3 regions of the Glaciecola sp. 1036 genome follow, and region 3 is predicted to be linked to each of the others. Evidence: predicted binding sites of a transcription regulator. Region 3 holds the regulator's gene; each other region holds the start of a gene.

Region 1 (7,755 bases), on a different contig from region 3:
AAAGTTGTGCTGGGAAATGGCCACCGCTATTAGCGGATGAAACCGCTGATGTTCAGGCCCCTTTTAGTTTAATTGAAAGAGCCGATCAAACCATGCAATGGTCTTACAATGGCTTTGCCCTTTATACTTTCATTGATGATAGCAGTCAGGGAGATATCAATGGCGATGGTGCTGGCGGCGTATTTGATTTAGCGCGTCCATTGCCTTTTTTAACTAATGACGAAGGTAAAATTCTGGGCAACGAAACTGTATTAACCGGTAGCAATGTAGGTGGAACTTTTGAAACTTCACGTTCACAAAAAGGCGATTTTACACTCTACACTTTTGATGGTGATAACCTAGACCAATCAAGTTGTTTCAGTTTAGGCAATGGCAATTGCATTAACGCTTGGCCGCCGTTATTGGCTGATAATGGCGCCAGACCTACTGGTTTGTACGATATTGTCGAAGTAGAAGCTGATATTCGTCAATGGACCTTGAGAGGTAAGCCTTTATATTTTTTCATTAATGATATTGAGGCGGGTGATGAAAACGGACATATAGCAAATCCTTCTTTTGTTCAGGCGAGCAAATACCCCGCATCCCAACGAGATATTAACGGTGTTTCTTGGTTAACTGCGAATGGCAGAGTTAACTTACTTACAGATGCTGGCGAAGAAATTGCGGTTGATAAAGACCAGTTTTCACTCTACACCTTTGCCAATGATACCCTAAATACATCGAACTGTTCAGGTGCTTGCTTGGGCAACTTTCCGGCATTTCTAGCGACCGAATTTGATCATGCTGTTGGTGCCTTTGGGATTATAGAAAGAGAAGATGGTTTTATGCAGTGGACTTTCGAAGGACAACCTTTGTATTTTGCTGCATCAGATCAAGCCATTGATGATATCAACGGGCATAATGTGGGCAATGTTTGGTTTTTAATAGAACCGGCATCAACCAATGTTGTAGCGCAAGACTCAGTTTTAGGAGATACGGTTGTAACACAAGGCTTTACCAATACCTTAAGAGTTGATGAAAATGATGAATTTGTCACAGTTCTCGGGGATACAAGTGGTCGACAACTTTACACTTTTGATAATGATAATGCTGAACAAAGCAATTGTACCAGCATTGGTTGCATTGGCAATTGGCCAGCTCTGTTAGCCAAAAAAGACGAAGTTGTGGAAGCGCCATTTACAACCTTTGCGCGAGAAGATGGCAGCATGCAAATGGCTATCAATGGCAAACCTTTATATATTTTTACACCAGATACGCAAGCAGGTGATCAAAATGGAGAAGGCGCTGGTGGTGTGTGGTTTGTGGCTCGTCCAGCACCGATGAAATTGGCGGAAATTCCAAATCAAGGCACCGGCTTTGTTGCCCATCGTCTAGATTTGCAGGCGCAAGGTACCAATGATACCAGTAAAGAAGGCTTCACTCTTTACACCTTTAACAACGATGTAGCAGATTCAGGTGTTTCAAACTGTGTGGGTGGATGTGCTACCGTTTGGCCACCACTTTTTGCGGAATCTTCAGAACAAGCCTTTGGTGAATACACTGTTATCGAAAGATTTGATGCAAACAATAATGTAGTTTTCCAATGGGCTTACCAAGGTAAGCCTCTGTATTTCTTCAGAGATGACTTAGCACCGGGCGACGCTAATGGTTTAGCTAATCCAAGTTTCCAAATCGCTACTGTCAATTAGAATATTTTTGAGGCATTGGTCGCTCTCGACCAATGCTTTTTTATTTATTGTCTACTCGTTCCATCTTGCGTTACAAATTCTTACATTCTTCCCTTACAAAAACTCTTGGCAAATTCTAACAAGCGATCTAGTATGATATCTAAATGATATCAAAAGGAGATTGTCATGATAAATGAAAAGCAAGGTTTTTCGGTAAATGGCTATGTAATGCTTTTAGTTATACTTGTAATTGCGTCAGTAATACTTCATCAATTTCTTACAGCAGATAAGATCGCTGGTGGGGTGTTTGTTATAAAAGGAATTATAGGTGGATTAGCAAGCTTCTGCTTGGCCGGATTTTTTATGGTGCAACCTAATCAAGGTAAAGTCATGACCTTGTTTGGAAAGTATGTGGGAACAGTCAAGAATGAAGGATTGAGATGGACAATACCGTTTTTCGTGCGTAAAAACGTTTCGCTTCGTATCCGAAATTTCGAAAGTGCCAAAATTAAAGTTAATGACAATCAAGGGAACCCTATTGAAATAGCCACCATTGTTGTGTGGTCAGTGACTGACACCGCGGAAGCCGTTTTCGAAGTAGATAATTATGAAAGTTACGTGGTAATTCAAAGCGAATCCGCGTTGCGTAACTTAGCCAGTAGTTATCCCTATGATCCGAGAGATGACGAAGAAGCGGAAATTGCGCTACGTAGCCATCCAGCGGAAATCTCTGTGCATTTACGCGATGAAATTCAAGATAGATTAGGGCGCGCAGGTATTACTGTACATGAAGCCCGTATCAGCCATCTTGCTTATGCCCAAGAAATTGCGTCTGCAATGTTACAACGACAACAAGCCGCGGCAATTATTGCAGCACGAAATCGCATTGTGGAAGGCGCTGTTGGTATGGTAGAAATGGCCTTACATCGTTTGTCTGAAAAAGAGATTGTCAACTTGGATGAAGAACGCAAAGCCGCTATGGTTAGCAATTTATTAGTGGTACTTTGTGGTGATAAAAGTACACAGCCCGTGGTAAACACTGGCTCAATTTACTAAACGCTTCGGCAATATAATGGCTAAAAAAGCATACCCACTGAGAATTAATGAAGATGTGTTAGCTGCAATGCAGCGTTGGGCAGATGACGATTTGCGCAGTTTAAATGCGCAAATCGAATATGTGCTTCGTGATGCCTTAGTACGCTCAGGTCGCGTTAAACTCACACAAAAAGTAATGACGATAGTGGAAGATGAAACAGATAAAAAGCAAGACGATTGAATCGTTCAACGCCTTGCTTTTTCAAATCTACAATCTGGCTAAGAAACTGCGTTTAATTTAGCATAAGCAGTTACAAGCCATTTGACTCCAAAACTGTCGAAATTAACTTGCACACGCGCATGCTCCCCAGAACCTTCGTAATTGAGCACGGTTCCTTCTCCAAACTTGCGATGAGAAACTCGTTGTCCTAAAGAAAATCCAGAATCCACAAAGGCTTCATGGGAAGTGCTTGCACTGAATCTATTATGGATCGGTTGGGTCACCTGAGATCTTAATCTGATTTCTTCAATATACTCATCTGGAATTTCTCGGATAAAGCGGCTGGCTGTGTGATATTTATCTTGCCCATATAAACGACGAGTTTCAGCATAAGTGATAATTAACTGCTGCATAGCCCGCGTCATACCGACATATGCTAATCGACGTTCTTCTTCCATTCGACCAGGTTCTTCATTGGTCATCTGGCTTGGGAACATGCCTTCTTCAACACCAGCTAATACCACCAGTTGAAATTCAAGACCTTTAGCCGAGTGTATGGTCATCATCTGGACTGCGTCTTGGTCAGCATCTGCTTGTCCTTCGCCAGCTTCTAGAGACGCATGGGCTAAAAATGCAGCGAGCGGGGTCATATCATCCGCTTCTTCAGGCATTTCGAACTGCTTACAAGCAGTAACTAATTCCTGTAAGTTTTCAACTCTCGCTTGGGCTTTATCACCTTTTTCTGCTTGATACATCGCATAAATGCCGCTGCCTTTGATCACATCATCAGCTAGGGTTTCCAAGGGTTCGTCTTTGACCTTTTCGGTGAGTTTATAAATAAGATCAATAAAACTTTGCAGAGCATTTGCAGCACGACCGGATAAACGCTTTTCACTTAGCATAGTTTCACTGGCTTGCCACATAGAAAAATTATTCTCACGAGCAAATGTGCGAATGTTACTTAGGGTTTTTTCGCCCAACCCTCGGGCTGGGGTATTCACCACCCGTTCAAAGGCTGCGTCATCAATAGCGTTACTAACTAATCGCATGTAAGCTAAAGCATCTTTGATTTCCTGACGTTCGAAAAATCGTAGGCCGCCATAAATTCGATATGCGATACCTTGATGCAAAAGGGCTTCTTCCAGCACGCGCGACTGAGCATTATTTCGGTATAAAATGGCGCAATCCGTTAAACTATGACCGTCTTCGAAAAATTGCTTAATTTTCGAGACAATAAACCTTGCTTCGTCTAGTTCATTAAAGCCAGAATATAATTGAATCTTGTTGCCTTCCTGGCCTTCGGTCCACAGGTCTTTACCTAATCTACCGCTATTATTGGCGATTACGGCATTCGCCGCATTTAGAATGTTGCTAGTTGAACGGTAATTTTGTTCAAGGCGTATAGTGCCGGCGCTAGGATAGTCTTTCAAAAAGTTTGAAATATTGGCGACATTTGCCCCTCGCCAACCATAGATTGATTGGTCATCATCGCCGACAATCATCATGCTATTTTGTTTGGTTTTAAGCAATTTCAACCAAGCATATTGGATATTGTTAGTGTCTTGAAACTCATCCACTAAAATAGCACGAAAACGCTTTTGGTAATGATGACGAAGCTCTTCATTGTCTCTTATGGTTTCAAATGACCTTAACAATAGTTCAGCGAAATCGACTAGTCCGGAGCGATTGCAGGTTTCTTCATATGCAGCATAAATCTCTTTCATTTTTTGCTGGTTGGGATCGTTGTGTGTGTCAACGTGTCGCGCTCTTAACCCTTCATCTTTATTACCATTGATAAACCACTGTACTTGCTTGGGCGGCCAATGCTTTTCCTCTAGGTTCAGAGCTTTGAGTAATCGCTTGATCAAACGATATTGATCGTCTGAATCCATGATGGTGAAATTCTGCGGTAAATTAGCTTCTTCATAATGTAATCGCAATAAACGGTGTGCTAAACCATGGAAGGTGCCCATCCACATTGAATTTAGTGCACCACCGGATAAACGCTCGACACGGCCACGCATTTCTCTGGCGGCTTTATTAGTAAAAGTCACGGCTAAAATACTAAAAGGGGAAATGCTCTCAACTTCCATCAGCCAAGCTATACGATGCACCAATACGCGGGTTTTACCGCTGCCTGCGCCTGCCAAAATGAGCATATCGCCGTTAGGAGCAGCAACTGCTTCACGCTGTTTATCGTTAAGTTCGTCTAAAAGTCGAGAAACATCCATTCTGAATTTGATTATCCGCTAGCAATTGAAATAAAAACTGCACTATATCAAATCGAAAGTTAAAAAGCTGTTCATTTATACAGCTTTATTTGAATAAGCCGAGTTTATTCACTAGAGACCTTGCAGTTAGTTGGACTGTCCATCTATAGTGGAATAGGAACAGGGAAATCGGGAATCGTCATGAAAACATTTTTTAAATGGTTAGGGATTAGCGTTCTTATTGTTTTAGTGGTTATGGGCGCTTGGGCAACGCATGAATGGAAAGCGGAAAAGCCCTTTTCATTTCGCATATTTTTAGATAGAGCATTAATCAAACAGGCGCTGAATAGTCCTCAAACACTGACCTCAATAGGTGTGTTTGATGGTATTGGAATAACTGGCCACAATGCTTATTTGGATGATGCCAGTGAAGCCGCCACTGCCCAGATGTTTAAAGATTTACGAGAAACCAAACGGATTCTACTGCAATATGAAGATTTATCCGAAGAACAGCAACTTTCAAAAGATATAGCGCTGTATTTGTTAAATACTGCCGAAGAGTTCGAAACCTATCAATACCATAGTTATCCCTTCAATCAGCAGTCAGGAGCCCAAAGCAACTTTCCAAGTTTCATGGACGCGCAACACCCTATTCGAACAACTGAAAATGTCGAGCATTACATTAGTCGTTTAAGTCAGTCGAATCGTTACTTTACCCAAATGTTAGAAGGAATGAGAATAAGAGAATATAAAAAAATTATTCCCCCTTTATTTGTAATCGAACGCATTATTGATGAGATGCAAGGTTTTGTTGATACGCCGGCGACAGAAAATATTCTTTATACCTCATTAGAAAAACGCATGCAGGAGGCTGTCGAAATACCAGAGTCTGTGTACGCGGATTATTTAGCGCAAACCCAAGCAGAGATTGAAAATACAGTTTATCCAGCCTATGAAATGCTAATTGAATATTTCACAGAACTCAAAGCAATGGCGGGGACCGATGATGGGTTATGGCGTTTAGACGGCGGAGATCAAGCTTATAAATTAGCGCTGCGTTTTTTTACCACTACTGACTATTCCGCTGACTATATTCATACTGTTGGGTTGCAAGAAGTCGATAGAATTCAGGCCGAAATTTTACAGATTCTATCCGATGAAGGCTTTGATATTAGCCAAGGCTTTACTGTTGCAATAAACGCTCTCGCAGAACAAGAAGGTTTTTATTATCCTGATTCTGATGAAGGCCGAGAGCAAATATTAGCCGATTATAAGCGCATCATTGAAGAAGTGGAATCAGGCCTTGGCGATGCGTTTTTACTCCGTCCGAAAGCTAGTTTAGATGTTAAACGTATTCCGGTGTTTAAGGAAAAAACTGCACCTGGGGCTTACTATGAGCCGCCGGCATTTGACGGTTCTCGGCCAGGCGTTTTCTTCGCCAATCTATACGACATAAAGGCAACGCCAACTTATAGTATGCGAACACTTGCTTACCATGAAGGCATTCCTGGGCATCACTTCCAAATCGCCATCGCCATGGAATTAGAGGGCTTACCTATATTTCGTACAGTCGCTCCTTTTGTTGCTTATATCGAAGGTTGGGCGTTGTACGCCGAGCGTGTCGCTTGGGAATTAGGATTTCAACGCGATCCCTACGACAATATTGGACGCTTGCAAGCTGAGCTATTTAGAGCCGTGCGCTTAGTTGTTGATACTGGCATTCATGCTAAACGCTGGACCCGGGAGGAAGCTATCGACTATATGTTGGCCAATACAGGTATGGTGAAATCTGACGTTACCTCCGAAATTGAACGTTACATAGTAACCCCTGGGCAGGCTACTGCCTACAAGGTCGGCATGATGAAAATATTAGAAGTACGCGAAAAGGCCAAAGCTGCCCTAGGCGACAAGTTCGACCTAGGTGAATTTCATAATGTGGTGTTAAAAAATGGCGCTGTGCCATTGGATATTCTAGAAAAGTTAGTGGATGAATACATAGAAGGACAATTGGCTACCGCACAATAACAGTTTGATTTTAGAGGACGCAAAAAAAAGCCAGTCAAAACTGGCTTTTATATATATGTATTTACTTTCTTAAAAAACGACGGCTTGCTACAAACGCAAATGCGGTTAATAACAAAGCAAACATTGATGGCGCGGAAACAGAAGTTGTGCCATATGTTAGATTATCATAACGAACCTGATAACCATCATTGTTAGGCGCAGACAACGTGTTATAACCATTTAAAATGACGCTACCAAGATGATCTGCAGTTGCTGCTGCTTGGTGAATCATATTGCCATTTACAAAGTACTCGTACATACCGTTATTAATAGAGAGTACTAGGGTATTAAAAGCATCTAAATTAAATAAGCTGCTTGGTGGAATTATCCAGCCTGGACCAGATTCCCACTTTGCGATTCCAGTAACGCCAGTTGAGTCGCGTTGGAATTCCAGTATCGGGTATTCATTTGCTCTGTCGCCGTTGGCTAAATTGGCAACACCCCATAAACCACCATATCGACCATCTTGGTTCCAAGCTGAGTCAACATACATATCGATACTCAAGTAATTGGACTCACCAATATCCATGATCATTCCCTGAGTATTGCGGAAATTATC
Region 2 (7,755 bases), on a different contig from region 3:
ACTTTTTGCTCTGATAATTTGTTTTCATAAATCAAATTGGTCAATAAAGACAGCACCTCTTGACTCGAAACGGGCTGTTCCAAAATATAGTGAATACCACTGTTCAATATATTAAGCCTTTCTTCCATAGAAATAGGTGACACCAAGAAAATAATAGGAATTTGGCGCAACTGCTTTTGATACTGAAAGATTTTTTTTAATTGAATACCTTCGCCGTACTGAGCAGCTAGGTCACACACAATAAATTGTGGAGCTCTTTGTAAAACCAAGCTTATAACAATATCTAGGTTATTAACCGAATGGGTACGCAGCCTTTCATTCAGTTTTCGTTGTAGCTCATGTGAAGCGTTTTTTTGCGGATTAAAAAGAATGATGTCGTAATTTTCAACGTCATTCAATGCGTCATGTTCAATGGGTAAGTTTTCTGCTTGCTGAGATGCCGCAAGAGGAAAGCTTGCTCTAATACAAGTGCCATAGTCCAAGGCACATGCAATCTCTAAATCACCTCCCAATGATTTAAGTGCCGTAATTATACTCGGTAAGTCAATAAAACAATTGGCATCTGTATAGCGCCGGAAATGAGGTTGACGGAACATTGATTGGGCATAAATTTGTGACAGTGATTTTTCCGACAAACCCCTACCATTGTCCCTAACATTTAATACAAAACTACCAGCAACGACAATACCCGATACAGTAATCTGTGTACCAGACGGGTTATGGACAATAGCGTTAAGTATGAGTTCTCTTATAATTTTCTGTAGAAAGGCTTGAGGCATGTCGATATAAGCGTGGTCAATTTGCGTTACAACCAACTTGCATCGATGAGCTTGTGCATAGTTGCTTAGGCTTTGCATAGTCTCAAAAAAATGCTGTCTGAACGAAATCGAAGAGTCCGCTTGTTTGGTCTTATTTTGTGATGGCTTTTTGGGCGCGGATCGCGCTAGCTTATCGGAGATCGAACGTAATTGGGCTATCTCATTTCTTAAATCTGTTTGATAAAGCGGTAACCCTTGCTCATCAAATTGATGTGCACTGCGGGATTTGATCATGTTAGTGACAACCGCTTTTAATTGCGCTGAAATTTGCTGGGCATCAATGTGCCTCGAAACTCTAGCTTGAGGTTCAATGCTACCTGTAAGTGAAGACTTATAACGTGATAATTGCTTTCGCTGTACTAAAAGTACAAGAGAGAGAACAACTACGACAATAACCAGTCCAATTTTGATTCCAAATTCCATTTTAGCTTATCCGTTTACCGCTCCTACTTCCGCTGGTGGACAAACCAGCTTGTTTGATAATACATCAATCTTTGTATAAATAAAGTACCATGCCCCCACAAAAATGAACCTGCTTGTTAGTACAGTTTTTGAATTACCTAGCTTTTCAGAACTAAAACAATAACTTCGCCTCAATCGTAGGCAATAAACAAAACCCCTCTCAATTTAACTGTTTTTTTATACAGTAATCATGCTATAGTAATTTTAGAAATTCATTTCAGACAAGAGAAGATGGGAGACACTGTATGCCAGTCATTACCCAATATGTGGTCCAGCATAAGGGAGTAGATAAATTGATTACTACGGATAAAAAAGAAGCTGATCAATACGATAAAATGCTCGAGATAGCGGATAACATGATAAATTACATCAGTTCCAAAGGAATTGAGTTAGATGAAGAGACATCTGAAGAACTTGGTATCTTATTGGCGAAAAATAAAGAATCCATCGCTAAGTTGCTTAAGGGTACCAGTGCGGATGATATCTTAGAAAAAGAAAAAGCTGATGTTGTAGAGATGAAGAAAGCCTGAGTATTGAGCCAAGTTGATGCTTCATGTTAGGATAAAGCCGACTTGTTAAGTGGTCGGACATCTATGCAGATTCATCAAATTTCGGGCTTTATCCAAAATATATTTCTTGTGGAGTATGACCACGGGTGTATGTTATTAGATGGGGCTAGTAGAGCAGATCTAAGGCACATAATTCGTTTCTTCAAAGACGTTTTGCAACGGCCGATTACTGACCTTAAAGTTGTCATGGTGACCCATATGCACCCTGATCATGCTGGTTGTGCCCATAAATTACGTGAAGTATCAGGCTGTAAAATTGTTACTGGAGATGTGAGCAAACCTTGGTATTCTGGCATTTCCGGTCGTTTTTCTCATTTGGTCGATATTAGTCTAGCCTACTGGGTAGCTAATCGTTTGAATAAGCCTTTTGGTAACCTTTGGTTTTCAACAAAGTTAAAGCCTGATGTGATGTTATCAGACGGTGACCGAATACCCGAATTTCAAGATTGGCAAGTTATCACTACGCCTGGTCATACGGACCGAGATATCAGTATTTACAACCTCGAACATAATAAAATTTATGTTGCCGATTTGATTGTCAGAGTAAAAAAGCAACTGACGAGCCCTTTCCCTGTGCACTTCCCCAATAGCTATCGTAATTCTCTACGCAAATTACAAGACTTCATTGGATTCGAACTCATGATGGCACATGTGGACAACACTGAGCTGTCGGAAGAAGTGCTCAGCCAATTAATCAGTAATGCACCTGAAACCCCAAGAACCAATCTAAACGCAGTTAAAAATAAAATTCAGCGGATTAACTTACTTAGAAGCAAAACTTAATTGTAGCTTATTGGGTGCCGCCGACAGTAAGTTCGTCAATTTTCAGTGTTGGTTGCCCGACACCTACAGGTACTGACTGACCATCTTTACCGCAAACCCCTACCCCGCGATCCAAGGATAAATCATTACCGATCATAGAGATTTTTTGCATGGCTTCTGGCCCATTTCCGATAAGGGTAGCCCCTTTGATCGGTGTGGTCACTTTACCTTTTTCAATCATGTAAGCTTCAGAGGTTGAAAACACAAATTTTCCAGAGGTAATATCAACCTGTCCACCACCAAAGTTGGGGGCATAAATGCCTCGCTCTACGGAACTTATGATGTCTTCAGGCGCATAGTTCCCAGCCAACATATAGGTGTTGGTCATACGAGGCATAGGCAAATGGGCATAAGATTCTCGACGACCATTCCCGGTCGCCGCTACGCCCATTAACTTAGCATTCATTTTGTCCTGCATATAACCTTTCAATATGCCATCTTCAATCAGTACGTTATAGCCGCTTGCTGTGCCTTCATCATCAACTGAAAGTGAACCACGACGACCTTCAATAGTACCATCATCGACTACTGTGACACCTTTGGCAGCGACTTGCTCTCCAATTCTACCACTGAAGGTTGATGCGCCTTTACGGTTAAAGTCACCTTCTAGCCCATGACCAACTGCTTCATGTAACAATACTCCAGGCCAACCACTGCCCAGAACCACCGGCATTAAACCTGCTGGAGCAGGCACGGCTTGCAGATTGATTCGCGCCATCTTAATAGCTTCGTCTGCTAAGCTCTGATAAAAGGGTTTGCCATCATCTTCTATTAGGAAATAGTCATAGGTGTGTCTGCCACCAGCACCAGCAGAACCTCTTTCTCTACGCCCGTCTTTTTCTAACAACACAGCACAGTTAAGTCTGATCAAAGGGCGGATATCTGTAGCAAAGGTACCATCGCTAGCAGCAATCAAAATTTCTTCGTATACACCAGACAAGCTCACGACAATTTGACTGGCATCAGGTGCTTGTTGGCGAATATAAGCGTCCACAGCGCGCAATAGTTGAATTTTCTCAGCGTCGGGCAAACTCAACAATGGGTTGTTTTCACCATACAAGGCTTTGGACGCTGTAGAAGAAAAAGCTCTAACCTTTAAGGAGCCACCGGAAACCGCGATATTTTTTGCGGCGTTCGAGGCTTTGAGTAAAGCTTCTGTGGTAATTTCATCTGAATAGGCAAAACCGGTCTTTTCACCTGAAACCGCTCTAACTCCAACACCTTTTTCGATATTATAACTGCCGTCTTTAATGATGCCGTCTTCAAGAATCCAATTTTCATGCTGACTGCTTTGAAAGTACAGATCAGCAAAATCATTTTGATGGCTTAACATGATACCTAGAGATGATTCTAGGATTGATAGTTCGACACCTGATTCAGTTAACAAACTGGCTACGACTTGTTGTTCACTCATAATTATCCAAAGAATGTTGTGAGACCGGCATACTCCGCCTGATCTTATCTATAACTTGTTGGTCAAATTTGGCACTGGCGAAACCTTCGCCACTTTCTTTTACACTAAGAAGCTCACCCCAAGGCGAATATATGCAACTGTGTCCAAAGGTCTCTCTATCATCATCATGTTTCCCCCACTGATTGGCAGCCACTACATAGCTTTGATTTTCAATGGCTCGCGCTCTTAATAGCGCATGCCAGTGTGCCTCTCCAGTCACTTTAGTGAAAGCACTGGGAACAACTATGATTTGAGGGAAATTCATCGCGGCATAGAGTCGCGTAAAGCGCACATCATAACATATACTCTGACCTAACTTACACCAACCAAGGTCAAGCACTTCTACTTTAGAGCCTGCTTGAGTATATTTAGATTCACGGTAGCTTTTGGTTCTATCTTCCACATCTACATCGAAAAGATGAATTTTATTGTATTGACTGAGCCGCTTACCTTGAGGAGAAAACACCAAGGAAGCAGCATAGTATTTACCTGTTTCTGCTTTAATCGGCATGCTACCAGCGACCAGATATACACCTTTGTCTTTAGCTAATTCAGCAAATGCAGTTTGCACCTCACCATTATCCAAAGTTTCCGCTGCCGCTAACATAGCTTTACCACCCGTACCGAAGATAGATGCACATTCCGGTAACACCACAAGACTATGATCATCTTGGTAATCCAAAGAAGACATAATACGGGTTATTTTTTCAAGATTTGTGGTTACAGATGAAGAACCATTTATCTGTAATGCGATGAGTCTAGCCATCTTGCTGCACTTCTATCAGTTCATCGGTAGTAGGTGGTACAAAAGGTGTTTGAGTTTCTTCTGCTTCCGGTAATCTTCGCGTTGGTAATTCAACTTCTGTAGATTCTCGACCAGTTTCTATCAATATTGGCTCTTCGATAGTGCCTGTCACTGAATAATTCACGTTTGAAATCACCTTAGTCGATGTTAGCATTTGATCTATCGCCAAAGCAGCTAACACTGAGGGTGGACTCACGGTAAAAAAGTACACCAATACTGGTAAGTTCCCCGTAACATTGGGGGCAAAACTAACATTATAGTTGAGTTCTTTGGTGACTAAATCTGTGTACCCATAAATTTCTATTTCACCGGCAGCGCCGTCGATCACAGTATCTCGGGTATCCGCCTTGCCATCTGTCAGTAGTATGCTACCTTGCATACTATCGTAAAAAAATCCCTTAGCGAACACATCTCTAAAATCTAAGGATAGTTTTCTAACCAATGAGTTTAAACTTAACAAAGTAAAAATTCGCGAACCCTGATCGCTGACTTCATTTAGGTAGCCGTCGGTCAATTGCCAGTTTATTTCACCACCGAGACTATCGAAATTAAACTCAAAGGGCGATTTCTGCCATGTGAGTGCAAACTCAATATTGGCTTCTGAATCACGTATACCTGTATTGGCACCAAAATTTTGCAGTGAGCGTCCAAAGTCATTACTGCGGAAATCGCCGGCAAAGAATGTGTAGTGATCCAGATGACGCTTGTACCATTGTCCTTCTGCATTGACTCTGCCGTTTTCACCTTCAATTAATAGCTGCTCAACACGTAAGCCATCATTGTTAGGCGATGCTTCCAACTCAACCTTTCCTAATTTATATTGGCCAAATGCGCATTCTTTACAGTTAATATTTAAGGTTGGGAAATCCGTTGGCTCGTAGTCAAAATTGGCTAATTGAGACTCTGGCTCCTGCTCGTAGGATTCCAATTTAATGTAATCCATGTTGGCCTCAATGCCTTTAACTGTCCACTCATCATGAATAACTATGTTACCTCTAACTTGATCGGCTTCTACGTCAATTGACCAGTCTTGTAAATTTCGTCTTGCGATTAAACCAACATCTGTGACCTGGTTATTGCCAATGATAAGTTGTTCAGTTTCAACAAAAATACGTTGTGGGACACCAATGAATGCACTTTCAGTGCTTTCTACACCTTGAAATAATCGTTTTACATTGCTCACCCACAGTTGTGCATCCATTTCAGGCAGATTAGCGCTAATACTAAATCCAACTCCCATGCCGAAAAAGTCAGTTTGACCAAATGCCAAATGTGCTCGGTTAAACTTCTTTTCTTTATGCGGTAAGGTACCCTCAAATCTAACATCATTGCCCAAGGTCATTTGCACGGAAGACGCAATGTTATCCCCGCTAGCCAATATAGCCAAAGGCATAGTCTGTCCCGACGTTTTATCTAACGGGAAGGGTAATGATGAATTAACATCAACAAGTTGCGATCTTAATTGCGCATCATATTGATAATCTTCTTTATTCAAAATGATGTTTAATGCAAGCGTGAAATCCGCAGCACCTGTTAACTGCTCAGTTAATCCTGGAACATAGGCTTTTGTAAGCTCTTCTAGTTGCCAATTACCACCAATTTCAATATCAAGTGCATAATTATCCAGTTGCTTTGATGCCAAATCCAAGGTGATAGGCTGACCAAATAATTCAGCGTTTACACCATCAACTTTCAGATCTTGATTATCAAATGCTAGTGTCCCTTCTGCATTTTTCAAACTCAGGCCTAAGGCTTCAATGTTTACCTGATTGCCGAGTAAATCAACTTCTCCAATCGCTTGAACTCTTCCGCTAAAGTCCAGCGGAATATTTAACTGTAAATCGGTTGTAAGATTACCACTGACAATTACTTGTTCCGTTAGAATTCGTCCTAAACTATCAGCTAACGAGCTGTCCGACATTAAAGACGCCAATTGTTCTCCTGAACCAATGCCGTTAGCATCAATCTTAAGTGTCGCGCCCTTAGTAAGCTGAGGAATTATGGCTTCTATGTTACTAATTTTAACCTCACCCAACATGGCTTCTGGGCTATTCATTACCAAGGCTTTATTTAAAAAGTCCAACCGAATATTGAGCTGTTTCAGTTCAGGCCAATCAGGTGCAAACCTAAAATCCGCATTTTCGATATCAACACCCGCATGAAAAATGCCATTGTTATTGGTAAATGGAAATTGACTGGTATTTCCATGCCAAATTAAGTTTGCTTGGGCGATTTCCCCAGGACCATTTAACGCACGAGTCAAATAATTGATCGTACCCTGTCCCATTAATTCGTTAGGCAAAAATGCCTTCACACGATTAGCAGGCAAGTCACCGGTGTGTATTTTTAATGACAAAAAGTTATTCTGACTGGCGTATGCCATATCTGCGTCTATGGCTAATCCATCAAAAATTACAGAGAGATTTTCAGCGTTTAAAAAAACACCTTCAGGTAGTTTTTCAATATACAAATCGAGGTTAAGATCTTCGAGTAGTTTGTCATGATTGAAAAGCCGTTCGCTGTATAACTGAAGACTGGACTGCTGAATTTGGATCTTCCCTTGCTTATTCCACCAAGCAATCCCCAATTGCAAGTTTTCTATGCCTGGCATTAAATTATATTCAGCGGTGCTCAATGTGACCTCAGGCATCTGAATAAAATTGCCTTGTTTTGTCAAGGCTACTTGCACCTTTCCAAGACTAAGCTGTGGCGATAAGGCTGTTAGTTTCTCAAAGGTTTCAACACTGACGACTTTCATCGCTGGTAAGAGTTTTTGAATATCATCCAGTGCACTTGTCTGTACAAAAAGTTCGTGCTCTTTAGTGA
Region 3 (7,755 bases):
CCAACCATGGAATTGCAATTACTCGAGCGTAAAACAATGCGCCAAAGAAGCCTGCAAAGAACATGACTTCTGAAAAGATAAACCACGCCATACCCTGACGATATGAGCGTCCTAATTGCGCGCTGTACATACCACTCATTGATTCATGAATTTGATCTTTAAACCAACCAAATACCATCACAAACAAAATAAAGAGCCCAGTGGCTAGTACATATCCACCAAAACCTGACTCACCTCGCGTAACTTCTACTACATAATTACCAGCACCTACTGCGATAAGAAATAACGCAAGAGCGCCAACAATAGGCCAAACACTTTGTGCTGGAACGTAATATTTTTCATATTTTTCAGTATGTTCCATAGCTATCTCCCTTGAATTGAGTTCATTGCGACATCCACTGGTTCATCTACTCTTTCCGTAATGTCGTAAAGTGTGTATTGAAGTGTAAAATAATTGATGTCTTCAGGTAGTTGAGGATCAATGTAAAAAACCATTGGCATAACAGCTTCTTCACCTGACTTTAAAGGCTGATGACGAAAGCAAAAACATTCGGTTTTATTCACATAGAGTGCCGCTTGTCCCGGTGATACAGACGGAATCGCTTGGGCAATAATGTCTCTAGAAGCTGGATTTCGCACATAAAATGCGACTTCACTTAGCTCCCCAGGATTAATTTCAACACGTTTAGTCACAGCCTTAAATTCCCAAGGCATGCCAGTGTTGGTGCGGGTAATAAAATCCACTGTAATAGTGCGAGTTTTATCTATTTCTATAGGTTCATAAACTGCTGCGGTATCAGATGTTTTTCCATTGATACCCGTGAGTTCACAAAACACTTCGTAGAGTGGTACTAAAGCGAAACCAAACCCGAACATAGCAACCACAACAAATACCAATTTGCCAACGGTTTTAGCATGATTAGGACGCTGGGTATTGGTAGGCATATCACCAGCGTCCTTTTGATTGTCAGAGTTAGTTTCTTCTACTGCCATGAGCGTTAACGCCTATTTCACTACCGGCGGTGTATCAAATGTATGATAAGGTGCAGGCGATGGAATTTCCCACTCGAGACCTTCGGCGCCTTCCCATACTTGATCCGTAACTGGCTCACCTTGTTTGCGACATGCTTTGACTATCAGAACTAAGAAGATCAGTTGTGAAAGACCAAATGCAAAACCACCGATGCTTATCCATTTATTGAAATCAGCAAATTGCAACGCATAATCAGGAATACGTCTTGGCATACCCGCCAAGCCAACGAAATGCATAGGGAAGAAAAGCACATTAACTGAAATTAACGAACACCAGAAATGCCATTTCGCCAAAGTGACGTCAAACATCTTGCCCGTCCACTTGGGTAACCAATAATAGACGGCTGCCATTATTGAGAATACTGCACCTGTTACTAATACATAGTGGAAATGTGCGACCACAAAATATGTATCATGATATTGGAAATCCACAGGTGTTATGGCAAGCATCAAGCCAGATAATCCACCAATGGTAAATAGTACAATAAAGGCAATCGCAAACATCATGGGAATTTCAAAGGTGAGGGACCCTCGCCACATGGTGGCGACCCAGTTAAATACTTTTACACCGGTGGGAACAGATATCAGCATGGTCGCAAACATAAAGAACATTTCAGCGCCGACTGGCATACCGGTCGTAAACATGTGGTGCGCCCACACGATAAACGAAAGCAACGCAATAGAAGCCGTTGCATATACCATTGACGCGTAGCCAAAGAGCTTTTTACGCGAAAAGGTTGGTACGATTTGAGAAATAATACCAAACGCTGGCAATATCATTATGTAAACCTCTGGATGCCCAAAGAACCAGAAAATATGCTGGAACATAACCGGGTCACCGCCACCAGCTGCATCAAAGAAACTAGTACCAAAGAATTTATCTGTTAACACCATAGTCACTGCAGCAGCTAGCACTGGCATTACAGCGATAAGCAAAAATGCCGTGATTAACCAGGTCCATACGAACATAGGCATTTTCATTAATGTCATGCCTGGTGCGCGCATATTCAAAATAGTAACAATTACGTTGATTGCGCCCATGATAGAACTTATGCCCATAATGTGTACCGAGAACACAAACAGGGCAGTGCTATCACCACTATAAGTGGTTGATAATGGAGCATAGAAGGTCCAGCCAAAATTTGGACCGCCGCCTTCTAAAAATAAACTGGAAAGTAGTATTAAGAAAGCAAAAGGCAATATCCAAAATGACCAGTTGTTCATCCGCGGTAGCGCCATATCTGGCGCACCTATCATCATAGGTACTAGCCAGTTTGCCAAACCGGTAAAGGCTGGCATTACTGCGCCAAATACCATGATCAAACCGTGGACTGTGGTCATTTGGTTAAAAAAGTTCGGGTCAACGATTTGTAGACCAGGCTGGAATAGTTCGGCACGAATGACCATTGCCATTGCACCACCAACCAAAAACATAATAAAAGCAAACCACAAATAAAGGGTGCCTATATCCTTATGGTTAGTAGTCAACACCCATCGTAAAATACCTTTGGGTGCTCCATGATGGTGATCATCATGTCCATGATCGGCAGTGTGCGTGTCCGCTGGAGTATTTGTTACTGTAGCCATGCTCTTGCCCCTTATTTACCTTGAATTAAATCGTTAACGTCTTTTGCTTGCACAAGATCATCTGTGTTGTTCCCCCAAGCATTTCGCGTATAAGTCACAACCGCCGCAATTTCAGACATACTCAATTGCTTAGAAAAGGCTTGCATGGCAGTACCAGCACGACCATTAACCACAACGTCGATATGGCCTTGACGGTCATTTAATATAAATGCAGAACCTTTAAGTGCAGGGAAAGCCCCGGGCAAACCTTCACCTGAGGGTTGATGGCAAGCTGCGCACACCGAGTTATAAATCTGCTCACCTGAGGCCATTAACTCTTCTTTACTCATATTCATTGCAAGTAGGCGTTCTTCTTCGGCGCGTTTTTCTTGAGCAATGCGTTCTTGTTCATCAATCCAACGGTCGAATTCAGCGGGTTCTTTTGCAATCACGACAATTGGCATAAACCCGTGGTCTTTGCCGCACAATTCTGCACACTGTCCTCGATACACCCCTGGTTCATTGACTCTGGTCCAGGCTTCATTAATAAACCCAGGATTAGCATCTTTCTTAACTGCAAAATCAGGAACCCACCAGCTGTGAATAACATCATCGGAAGTGATTAAGAAGCGGACTTTTTGTCCGGTTGGAATGACTAAAGGACGATCAACTTCTAATAAGTAGTTTTCACCTTTAGGAAATTTATTTTCAATTTGCTCTCTTTGAGATGCTAATAAAGAGAAAAATTCGACCTCTCGGTCCATGTATTTATAATGCCATTTCCATTGAGAGCCAGTTACTTCAATACTGAGGTCAGGCTTACTGACATCTTCCATGTCCATCAAAGTGCTAGCAGCAGGTACTGCCATCACAATCAAAATGATAAAAGGCACAACCGTCCAAGCAATTTCTACTTTTACATTTTCGTGAAAATTGGCTGGTGCATGCCCTTTCGACTTGCGATGTTTAAGCATAGCTATAAACATCACACCAAACACAATGACAGCAATGACAACACATATCCAAAACATCAACATGTGTAACCCATACACCTGATCACTGATATCAGTGACACCGCGCCTTAAGTTTAAGTCAGATCGTTCAGCTGCGCTTTGGGCAAAACTGAAGAAAGGTACACATAGCGTTAATAATCCCATTACGGCTTTGAGTGACTTCACACTTTTCTCCCCCGAGATATCCATAAAACAATGCTAATTTCCTGAAATCGACATTCACGTTTGTTTTTTGTTATCAGATTGTGAATAAGTGTACAATGATTAACCAATAAAAGCTTGGCGTAAAGAGATTTTTTAAAAAAAGTAGTGAGATTTGGCGTTTTTTTATATTTACAGTTTATTATTTGACCGATTTGAACAAAAAAGCGGCATTAAAGCCGCTTTTTTGTTAATTTTTGTTTAAAATTTTTAGAAGTTATTGGAATCGCGAATTACACCAACTGCAAGTCCTTCAATAGTGAAAAATTGTGAAGCTAGATCAACCTTGATCGGAGCAAAGTCATCGTTTTCCGCTTCCAATATGACTTGAGAGCCTTTCTGGATTAAGCGTTTCACAGTAACATCTTCGTCCACTCGGGCAACTACCACCTGCCCATTGCGTACATCCTTAGTTTTATGCACAGCCAATAAGTCACCATCCATAATGCCGATGTTTTTCATACTTTCTCCCTGTACGCGCAACAAGTAATCAGCATTGGGATGGAACATAGCGGGATCAACTTTATAGTGAGATTCCACATGCTCTTGCGCTAGAATGGGCTCACCGGCCGCTACTTTACCAATCAAAGGCAAGCCTTCTTCAACTTCATCATCTAATGCGCAATTCAGTTTAATCCCACGGGAAGTTCCGGGTAAAATGTCAATTACCCCCTTTTTAGCCAAGGCTTTTAAGTGCTCCTCAGCAGCATTTGCCGACTTGAACCCCAATTGCCTTGCAATTTCTGCGCGCGTTGGTGGCATACCAGTATCGAGCATAGTGCTCTTGATAAGATCGAGTACTTCCTGTTGTCGTTGAGTTAGTGGACGCATAAACAGCCTGTTTTTCTATACAGTTATGTGAGCAGTATAACCAATGTGAATTAAAACGCAACTGTTGATAATCAAAAGCTTAGCTTGTAAAAAATTTGGTTTATAATGAACGACTAAGAATAAACAACGGTCTACTACTAAGCCATCTAGTATTAGGGTAAGTAAATAACTACATGGTAGGATCGTTTTAGAAATTTGTGATGGAGCAAACATGAACCCTATTCGAGCTGCGCTTCGATGGCTGTTGGAAAAGCCAATCAGCTGGCTAGTGTCAGTAAAAAGTGTACCGGCAGATGTCGAAAAAGAACTGGGCATCGACAAATCCAAACCTATTCTATATTTACTGCAAACAGAGTCGTTTACTGATCAGATCGCTTTATCTAAGTCAGTAAAACAATTGGGGTTACCTGATCCTCAAGACGTAGTAGATATTGGCGGTTATCAAACCAAAAGGCGTTTTTTTCTTGAACGCCCTCAAAGTATTTTAACCCGTAAAGTAAAACCCACTGCAATTGAAGATATCTTAACTGAATTATTTCATCTTCATCGGGAACAAAAAGATTTAGATTTTCAAGTTGTGCCTGTGTTTATTACATGGGGACGCTCTGCAGGAAAGGAAAAATCTGGATTTGCCCAGCTATTCGCTAGCAAAGCCTCGCCTAACTGGCTGCGCAAAGCCATGATAGTGATATTTTTCGGCCGGGATAATTTTGTCAGTTATTCTCAGGCGGTATCGACACGACAACTCGCTGACTTACATGGTAGTGATAAACAGATTGCACAAAAACTTGTGCGCGTTGCACGCACACATTTTCAACGTAAACGTCAAACCTTAAGCGGGCCCACCTTATTAGAAAGACAAACCCTGTATAATTCAATTTTGGGCTCAGAGTCTGTTAAGGCTGCCATGGCAGAAGAAGTCAGCCAAAAAGGTATTTCTACTGAAAAAGCCCGAAAAGATGCTCGTGCTTATATAGATGAAATTGCTGCAGATTATCGCGAAGGCTTAATTCGCATTGGTGACAGAATTCTTACCCGTATTTGGAACAAAATTTACGACGGTATAGATGTAGGACACGCAGAACGCGTGCGTGAATTGGCCAAAAATGGGCATGAAATTATTTATGTACCCTGCCACAGAAGTCATATGGATTACTTGTTACTAACCTATGTCATTTATCATGAAGGCTTAGTAACGCCCCACATTGCTGCGGGTATAAACTTAAACTTTTGGCCAGCAGGTCCAATTTTCCGTAAAAGCGGCGCCTTTTTCTTACGTCGAAGCTTTGGTGGGAATAAAGTTTACACCGCAGTTTTTAGAGAATATTTAGAATTACTTTTCAATAAAGGGTATTCAGTTAAATATTTTCCTGAAGGCGGAAGAAGCAGAACGGGACGTTTGCTTCCGCCAAAAACAGGCATGTTAGCAATGACGATTCAAGCCATGACCAAAGGAATTAACCGCCCGGTGTCAATTGTACCAGTGTATATTGGTTATGAGCATGTCATGGAAGTGAAAAGCTACATGAAAGAGCTGACGGGTAAGTCGAAAAAGAAAGAATCTCCTGCTCAGGTGTTTTCTGCCATCCGCAAATTAAAAAACTATGGCCATGGGTTTGTAAACTTTGGTGCTCCTATTCAATTGAGCCAATTTTTAGACGGAGCTGTGCCGGATTGGCGCGCTCAGTCTCAGCAAAAGGATAAAAAACCTCAGTGGTTAACGCCTGCAGTGAACAGCTTGGCTAATCAGGTGATGACCCGCATCAATAAAGCTTCAGCCATAAACGGCACCGCCATAGTGGCCTTATGCTTATTGAGCTCAAAAACTCATGTGGCCAGTAAACGGGAACTTAAAGACGCGATTGCGGAATTTTTAAAGATGTTTGAAGCCGTGCCATATAGTAAGGATGCAACACTACCCGACGAAACCGCTGATGCTCTAGTCAATCGCACGCTTGCCTTAAATAGATTTCAACAAACTCAGGACAAATACGGCACCATGGTATCACCAAAAGAAGGCGCGGCGGTGTTGCTAACATTTTATCGAAACAACATAATTCACATGTTCAGTATCGCCAGTTTGATTATGGCAGTGGCTTTTGTGCATAAAAGGATTGAACGCAAACAGATTCTGCATACTGTTGAACAACTTTTCCCTCTGTTGAAGCGTGAGTTTTTTATGCATCAAACTCAAGAGGAAGCGATTGAATACGCCGAATCATTAATTCAATACTTTAAAGAACGCGGATTATTGGTGCAGGCGGGTAAGTATTTATCACCTCCAGACACTTCCAGTCATTTGTTCAATCCTGCATGGCTACTAAGCCGCACTATGCAAGAAACTTGGCAGCGGTATGCTGTTGTTTTAAGTGTGTTGGAAAACGAAAAATCCATAGGTCGCGCTCAATTAGAACGCCAAGCTGTAACTGTGGCTGAACGCCTGTCATCGCTATATGGTTTAAAATCCCCAGAATTTTATGACAAGAATGTGCTCAGTACCTTTGTGAATGCTTTAAAAGATAACAATTTACTCGATAGCCAAGCAGACGGCACCTTGGCATTTTCAGATAACTCAATCAGTCTAAAACAAGTTATAATGCCCTTGGTATGGCCAGAAATTGTGCAGCATCTAGAGCAAATGTAGTCATAAAAAAAGCGCGCTAAATAGCGCGCTTTTGGTAATTTTTGGTTACGTTATTTAGCCAAAAAGAATTTATACGCTGGGTCGTCTGTATGTTCTTGGGCTGCATAATCTAATGCACTAAGATGTTGTTCAAACAACGGCCGTTGTTCGTCTGTAACCTCAAAGCCAGCCAACACCAAACCTTGTGCTGCCCCATGATTGCGATAATGGAATAGAGTGATATTCCATTGTTCGCCCAAGGTGGTTAAAAATCGCATTAACGCACCAGGGTATTCTGGGAATGAGAAAGAATAGATACTTTCTTTTACTTTGGTCACTGGACGACCGCCAACCATGTGTCGTACATGTAGTTTAGCCAGCTCATTATTGGATAAATCGAAACAGGTATAGCCAGCTTCATTTAAATTGTCCATTAACCGGCTTAACTCGGCACGACCCTCTTTGAGCTTAACTCCCACAAAGATATGC

Evidence for each region. The regulator LexA, encoded in region 3, represses DNA repair genes until DNA is damaged. The targets are predictions, from matches to a motif close to TACTGTATNNNNATACAGTA.
Region 1: uvrD (DNA helicase II) is a predicted target of LexA. The motif match lies at 5,219-5,238, and genes of this name have one in related genera.
Region 2: ACNKW3_RS12375 (YebG family protein) is a predicted target of LexA. The motif match lies at 1,448-1,467, and genes of this name have one in related genera.

What each region holds. Positions count from the first base shown of each region.
Region 1 covers NZ_JBLWFH010000002.1:455,960-463,714, forward strand. Annotated here, with positions in the region: gene ACNKW3_RS04630 (hypothetical protein) at 1-1,688, shown strand, start outside; gene ACNKW3_RS04635 (SPFH domain-containing protein) at 1,854-2,723, shown strand; gene ACNKW3_RS04640 (hypothetical protein) at 2,737-2,943, shown strand; gene uvrD (DNA helicase II) at 2,982-5,153, opposite strand; gene ACNKW3_RS04650 (DUF885 domain-containing protein) at 5,334-7,157, shown strand; gene ACNKW3_RS04655 (hypothetical protein) at 7,219-7,755, opposite strand, start outside.
Region 2 covers NZ_JBLWFH010000007.1:218,087-225,841, forward strand. Annotated here, with positions in the region: gene ACNKW3_RS12370 (helix-turn-helix domain-containing protein) at 1-1,241, opposite strand, end outside; gene ACNKW3_RS12375 (YebG family protein) at 1,526-1,810, shown strand; gene ACNKW3_RS12380 (MBL fold metallo-hydrolase) at 1,874-2,632, shown strand; gene tldD (metalloprotease TldD) at 2,640-4,085, opposite strand; gene ACNKW3_RS12390 (carbon-nitrogen hydrolase family protein) at 4,078-4,890, opposite strand; gene ACNKW3_RS12395 (YhdP family protein) at 4,883-7,755, opposite strand, start outside.
Region 3 covers NZ_JBLWFH010000010.1:52,359-60,113, reverse strand. Annotated here, with positions in the region: gene ACNKW3_RS14515 (cytochrome c oxidase subunit 3) at 1-361, opposite strand, end outside; gene ACNKW3_RS14510 (cytochrome c oxidase assembly protein) at 364-945, opposite strand; gene ctaD (cytochrome c oxidase subunit I) at 1,006-2,619, opposite strand; gene coxB (cytochrome c oxidase subunit II) at 2,631-3,755, opposite strand; gene lexA (transcriptional repressor LexA) at 4,023-4,643, opposite strand; gene plsB (glycerol-3-phosphate 1-O-acyltransferase PlsB) at 4,855-7,287, shown strand; gene ilvA (threonine ammonia-lyase, biosynthetic) at 7,338-7,755, opposite strand, start outside.